Regions from separate parts of the Paraburkholderia nemoris genome, predicted to be linked through region 1. Evidence: predicted binding sites of a transcription regulator. Region 1 holds the regulator's gene; the other holds the start of a gene.
What was found. Region 1 encodes LexA, which represses DNA repair genes until DNA is damaged. Its sites were predicted from a motif close to ACTGTATNNNNATACAGT; they were not measured.
Positions count from the first base shown of each region.

Region 1 (3,412 bases):
GCCGGTGACCTGCTGCTTCAGGCTCTCGCGCAACGCGGGAAAGTCGACGTATTCATTGACGGTTTGCGCATCACGCGCATCCGCCGCGCGTTTGAGGGTATTCAGCGCCATATAAGGCGACGCGTAACAGAACCCCAACGCGGCAATCACCACAATCACAATCAAGGTGACGATCAGTGGCCGGGCGGCGCTGCGTTTCGTGCGTGTTGAAACTGCCATCGAGTGGGACTCTCCATCAGGTGTGATCTAACGTGGACCGCGGCCACGCAAAAACGATCCCAGGCGATGCGATATCCGAAACGGCGTTAGCGGGTGAACAACATACGCCGGGTGTCGCGCGTCGTGCAGCCGCAATGGAATGCGGTGCACGCGCAATGCAGCTTATGACTCGAACACCGCGCCGTGCACGTTGGCTTCATCGGCGATGCAACGATCGATCATGCGGCACACCGCGTCTACCGTGCCGACCATGATCAGCCGCGACGGTCCGTGATACACGCGTACCGGCGCACGGCGTGCGGGTTCAGCCGTATTCAGCCCCGAATTCAACGACACGCGAGCAAAAGCCGGCAACGAGGACGGCAAGCCCGATACGCCGGCGGCCGCGTCGAACAGCGATAGCGATGGAGTACTGGCGGAGGACGCCTCGATCAGCGAACACGGCACCAGCTTGCGCAGATGACGCAAACGACCGAACTGGCGAAAAGGCAGCAGGCGGGCAAGGCGTTCCATGAGTCTCTCCAGGCGATTCAACGTTGGGGCAGCTTTGGGTTTGGCGTACGAGTGGGCAGTTAGAACTCGCCCGGGCGGATCAGCCCGACGGCGATGCCCTCGAGCGCAAATTCCGCGCTGCCGGTTTCAACGAAGATGTTGTCGTAATCAGGGTTCTCGGCGATCAGCTCGATACCGTTCGGGCGGCGCTTCAAGCGCTTGACCGTCACGTCGTCGCCAAGCCGCGCGATGATGATCTGGCCGTCTTTGGCTTCGCTTTTCTTCTGCACGGCGAGCAGGTCGCCGTCGAAGATGCCCGCGTCGCGCATGGACAGCCCACGTACCTTCAGCAGGTAGTCCGGCTTGCTCGAGAACAGTGCCGGATCGCACGCGTAGTGCTGCGAGATATGTTCCTGCGCGAGGATCGGGCTACCCGCGGCAACGCGGCCGATCAGCGGCAACGACAGTTGCATGATGCTGGCGTGCGGCAGCGTGAACTGGTACGGAGAATCTTCCGATCCGCCCAGCAGGCGAATACCACGCGATGCGCCGGCCGCCAGTTCGATCACGCCCTTGCGGGCGAGGGCGCGCAGATGCTCTTCTGCCGAGTTGGCCGAGCTGAAACCCAGCTCGGCGGCGATCTCCGCGCGGGTGGGCGGAAAGCCGGTGCGTTCGATGGCCCGGCGGATCAGATCGAAAACCTGCTGCTGTCGTGCGGTGAGTTTGGTCATGGCGCCACTGTATGTATGAACAGGTGCCTGTATTTTTATACAGTATTCCGCGCAATTCAAGCTTTACTTTAAGTTCGTGTCCTGGGGTGGCGTTCCAGCGTCGTAAATGGACGCTTTAACACCCGTTTGCGTGCCGCAACGCCTTATCCGGCCGTCATTACCACTTTTGCGTATTAAAGAATGAAGAAACATTATTTTTAATGATGAAAGCTCTTCGATAGACTGCCCTTCGAGTTGGCGCTCATGTGCACGTGACCGCGACGCAAAACAACACCACACGCTGTTTCAGCGGACAACAACGCGGAGAAAGTTGGAATGAACCATCAGGGCACGGGGCTGGCAGGCAAGACCAGAAAACTTATCGCGGCGCTCGCATTCGGCGCAGTCGGTACGATCGCCGCGGTCGGCGTCACGGTTCAGGCACAGGCAGCCGACACGACGCTGCTGAACGTGTCGTACGACCCGACACGCGAGCTGTACCAGGACGTCAACCAGGCATTCGGCAAGGAATGGAAGGCGAAAACGGGCGAGACGATCACCTTCAAGCAGTCGCACGGCGGCTCGGGTGCGCAAGCACGCTCGGTGCTGGACGGTTTGCAGGCGGACGTCGTGACCTTGGCGCTTGCCTATGATATCGACGCGCTGGCCAACAAGGGTTTGCTCGACAAGGGCTGGCAAAAACGTTTGCCGGACAACGCGTCGCCGTACACGTCGACGATCGTGTTTCTGGTACGCAAGGGTAATCCGAAGCACATCAAGGATTGGGACGATCTGATCAAGCCGGGTGTGTCGATCGTGACGCCGAATCCGAAGACGTCGGGTGGCGCGCGCTGGAACTACCTGGCCGCATGGGCCTATGCTGAACATCAGCCGGGCGGCAATGACCAGAAGGCCAAGGAGTTCGTCGGCAAGCTCTATAAGAATGCCGGCGTGCTGGATTCGGGCGCGCGTGGCGCGACCACCAGCTTCGTGCAACGCGGTATCGGCGACGTGCTGATCGCGTGGGAAAACGAGGCGTTCCTCTCCCTGAAGGAATTCGGTCCGGAGAAGTTTGAAATCGTCGTGCCGTCGGTGAGCATTCTGGCCGAGCCGCCGGTTGCGGTGGTGGACAAGGTGGTCGACAAGCACGGCACGCGCAAGGTAGCGGAAGCGTATCTGAACTTCCTGTACAGCGAGGAAGGTCAGGAAATCGCCGCGAAGAACTTCTACCGTCCGCGTTCGAGCAAGGTGCCGGCCGAGCTGACCTCGAAGTTCCCGAAGCTGAAGTTGTACACGGTGGACGATTCGTTCGGCGGCTGGGCGAACGCGCAGAAGACGCACTTTGCCGACGGCGGTGTGTTCGATTCGATCTACTCGCCGCAGTAACGGGTAGTCAGCCGGACCAGATGCACAGTTAGACGCCGCAGTTGAGCGCGTAGTCACACTTCGCCAGAAAGCGCGCCCGCGAGGCGCGCTTTTTGGCCAGCCAGGCGGCCGGAAAAAGAGCCGCCGGCCTCAACCCTGAAAGAGTACTGAGCATGACGACGTTGACCTTCCGAAAACCGAGCGCCTTGCCCGGTTTTGGCCTGACACTCGGCATCACGGTGGCTTATCTGAGCCTCGTGGTGCTGATTCCGCTTGCGGCGACCTTTCTCAAGACCGCGACGCTTGACTGGCCTCAGTTCGTGCGCGCGGTGAGTTCGCCGCGCGTGCTCGCGTCGTATCGCCTGACGTTTTTCTCGGCCCTCGGCGGCGCGCTGATCAACGCGGTGTTCGGCTTTCTGGTCGCGTGGGTGCTGGTGCGTTATACGTTCCCGTTCAAACGTATCGTCGACGCGGTGGTTGATCTGCCGTTCGCCTTGCCGACCTCCGTGGCCGGTATTTCGCTTGCGGCGGTGTATGCGGGCAACGGCTGGATCGGACAGTTTCTCGAACCGCTCGGCATCAAGATCGCTTTCACGCCGGCCGGTGTGCTGATCGCGCTGACCTTT
Region 1 is NZ_CAJNBO010000003.1:392,154-395,565, reverse strand. Features, by position in the region: gene KHO33_RS06630 (DUF2939 domain-containing protein) at 1-219, opposite strand, end outside; gene KHO33_RS06625 (hypothetical protein) at 382-732, opposite strand; gene lexA (transcriptional repressor LexA) at 792-1,442, opposite strand; gene KHO33_RS06615 (sulfate ABC transporter substrate-binding protein) at 1,758-2,807, shown strand; gene cysT (sulfate ABC transporter permease subunit CysT) at 2,960-3,412, shown strand, end outside.

Region 2 (3,412 bases), on a different contig from region 1:
GACCGGCTCTTCGGGGGCTTCGTAACCGAGGTCCATCTGCTTGGCGAGTGCGGCTTGTACCCAGTCACGCACCGCGCTGCGCGCTACTTCGGTCACCTCGACCGGCGTGAAAATCTGGCCCGACATCCGGTTTTCCGCGCGCGCCAGCGCCAGCAATTGGGTGACGAGGCGCGCCGCGTGCTCGGAGCTGGTGGCGATCTGTTCGAGCGAGCGGTGGACTTCCTCGGAAGCGTCCTGGCGCAGCGCGAGCTCAGCCTGGGTGCGCAGGCCGGCAAGCGGCGTTTTCATCTGATGCGCGGCGTCTGCGATAAAGCGCTTCTGCAACTCCATGTTCTGCTCGAGGCGCGTCAGCAGATCGTTGAACGATGTCACCAGCGGCTCGATTTCCGGCGGCGCGCGGCGGGCTTCGAGCGGCGACAGATCGTCCGGGCGGCGCGCGCGAATATGTGCCTGCAGGGCATGCAGCGGCGCGAGTCCGCGCGACAGGCCGAACCACACCAGCAGGATCGCCAGCGGCAGGATCACGAACTGCGGCAGGATCACGCCTTTGATGATGTCGTTAGCGAGCTGGCTGCGTTTGTCGAGCGTCTCGGCGACCTGCACCAGCACCGGCTGGGCGCCGGGCGTCTGCGGAAACTCGACGGTCGTATAGGCGACACGGATATCGTTGCCGCGCAGCACGTCGTCACGGAATTCGACGAGACCCGGCGGTGGCCGGTCTTCCTCGTGTGGCAGCGGCATGTCGCGCTCGCCGCCGACCAGTTCGCCGCGCGTGCCGAGCACCTGATAGAACACGCTGTCGACGTTGTCGGCGCGCAGAAAGTCGCGGGTGGAGTCGGGCAGCGACAGCTCCGCCACCCCGTTGATCGGATGGATCTGGCGGGCGAGCACGTAGGCGTCGGTTTCGAGCGCGCGGTCGAACGGGCCGTTGGCAATCGATTTGGCGACCAGGTAGGTGACCGCGAGGCTCATCGGCCATAGCAACAGGAGTGGCGCCAGCATCCAGTCCAGAATCTCGCCGAACAGCGAGCGCGGGCGCGCTTCGGCGGCGGCTTCGGTCTCGTCAGGCGGAGCGAACGGATTGGCGTAGCGCTCGTCGCGCACCTCGTCGAGGTCCGCCGCGTGCGCCGTGGCGCGATCTGCGCGTGCGGACATGGAAGCCCTCTATTTGAAGTGGTGGCTCGCGGGCATCGCGGCCGACGGGGGCGAAGAGGGCGGCTCCGATTCGGCGGGCGGATTGGCGCTTGGGCTTACGTTCGCGTTCACGTTCGACGGCAGGGCGGCTTTCTCGAGGCAGTACCCGAGGCCCCGCACAGTAATGATGCGTACGCCGCTCGGCTCGATCTTCTTGCGCAGCCGGTGCACGTAGACTTCGATCGCGTTATTGCTGACTTCTTCGCCCCATTCGCACAGATGGTCGACGAGCTGTTCCTTCGACACCAGCCGGCCGATCCGCTGCAGCAGCACTTCGAGCAAACCGAGTTCGCGCGCCGACAGGTCGATCACCTGCTCGTTGACATAGGCGATCCGGCCAACCTGGTCGAACGACAGCGAACCGTGCCGCACCACCGTCGGGCCGCCGCCGGCGCCGCGCCGGGTCAGGGCGCGCACGCGCGCCTCGAGTTCGTTCAGCGCGAAAGGTTTGGCCATGTAGTCGTCAGCGCCGAGATCGAGGCCTTTGACGCGCTCGTCGACGCTGTCCGCCGCCGTGAGGATGAGCACAGGCACGGTCGAGTTGCGGGCGCGCAGGCGGCGCAGCACCTCGAGCCCGGACATGCGCGGCAGGCCCAGATCGAGGATCAGCAGGTCGAAAGTTTGCATCGACAGGGCGGTGTCGGCCTCGACGCCGTTCTTCACATGATCAACGGCATAGGCCGATTGGCGGAGTGATCGAACCAGACCGTCCGCGAGTATGCTGTCGTCTTCGGCAATCAGAATTCGCATGGTGCGCAAGCCTGGCCTTGCCGGCACCTTGGGGTGTCCCCCCGGCGCGCAGCGGTCTCCGAAAATTATTGTGGGTAGTTGGGCAGCGCGACAGTAAAAATGCGCGTTCGCATGAGAATCGCGCTTGCCAAAACTACTGTTTTTTTATACAGTGTCTGAGTTTCGTGTGCTGTCCGTGAAAACTGGGCTGCACATCTGCCTCAGACGCCGTTCATCATAGCAAAGGACGATTCATGGAAGAAAGCAAGAAAGGCTCGGCTGGACTGACTGCTGAAAAGAGCAAGGCACTCGCTGCCGCGCTTGCGCAGATCGAAAAGCAGTTCGGCAAAGGGTCGGTCATGCGGCTCGGCGCAGGTGAGGCGGTCGAAGATATCCAGGTGGTCTCAACGGGATCACTCGGCCTCGATATCGCGCTGGGCGTCGGCGGTTTGCCGCGTGGCCGGGTGGTTGAAATTTATGGTCCGGAGTCGTCCGGTAAAACCACGCTGACGCTGCAAGTCGTCGCCGAAATGCAGAAGCTCGGCGGCACGGCAGCGTTTATCGACGCGGAGCACGCGCTGGATATCCAGTATGCGGGCAAGCTCGGCGTGAACGTCAACGACCTGCTGGTTTCGCAGCCGGACACTGGTGAACAGGCGCTCGAAATCGCTGACGCACTCGTGCGCTCGGGCTCGATCGACATGATCGTGATCGACTCGGTCGCGGCACTCGTGCCGAAGGCCGAAATCGAAGGCGAAATGGGCGACTCGCTGCCGGGTCTGCAAGCGCGTCTGATGTCGCAAGCGCTGCGCAAGCTCACCGGTACGATCAAGCGCACCAACTGCCTCGTGATCTTCATCAACCAGATCCGTATGAAGATCGGTGTGATGTTCGGCAACCCGGAAACCACCACGGGTGGTAACGCGCTGAAGTTTTACGCGTCGGTGCGTCTGGACATTCGCCGGATCGGTTCGATCAAGAAGAACGACGAAGTGATCGGTAACGAAACGCGCGTGAAGGTGGTGAAGAACAAGGTTGCGCCGCCGTTCCGCGAAGCGATTTTCGACATTCTGTATGGCGAGGGCATCTCCCGTCAGGGCGAAGTCATCGACCTCGGCGTGCAGGCCAAGATCGTCGACAAAGCCGGTGCCTGGTACAGCTACAACGGCGAACGTATTGGTCAGGGTAAGGACAACGCGCGTGAATTCCTGCGCGAAAATCCGGACATCGCTCGTGAAATCGAAAACCGTATCCGCGAATCGCTGGGCGTGAATGCCATGGCGGAAGTGGCGACCGGTGCGGCCGCTGAAGTCGCGGGCGAAGAAGAGTAACCAGCACGTGATACGCAAGGGCCGGCCGTCGTCCAACGCTGGACACAACGCGGACGGCCCGCGTGACGGTGACGACGATTCGTTCGAGTCGTCGTCCTCTTCATCGACTTCCCGATCCACTCGGTCGTTTGGGCGGTCGTCGGGAAAGTCGTCTAGCA
Region 2 is NZ_CAJNBO010000012.1:86,603-90,014, reverse strand. Features, by position in the region: gene KHO33_RS19785 (sensor histidine kinase) at 1-1,155, opposite strand, end outside; gene KHO33_RS19780 (response regulator transcription factor) at 1,165-1,944, opposite strand; gene recA (recombinase RecA) at 2,178-3,254, shown strand; gene recX (recombination regulator RecX) at 3,262-3,412, shown strand, end outside.
Region 2: recA (recombinase RecA) is a predicted target of LexA. The motif match lies at 2,080-2,097, and genes of this name have one in related genera.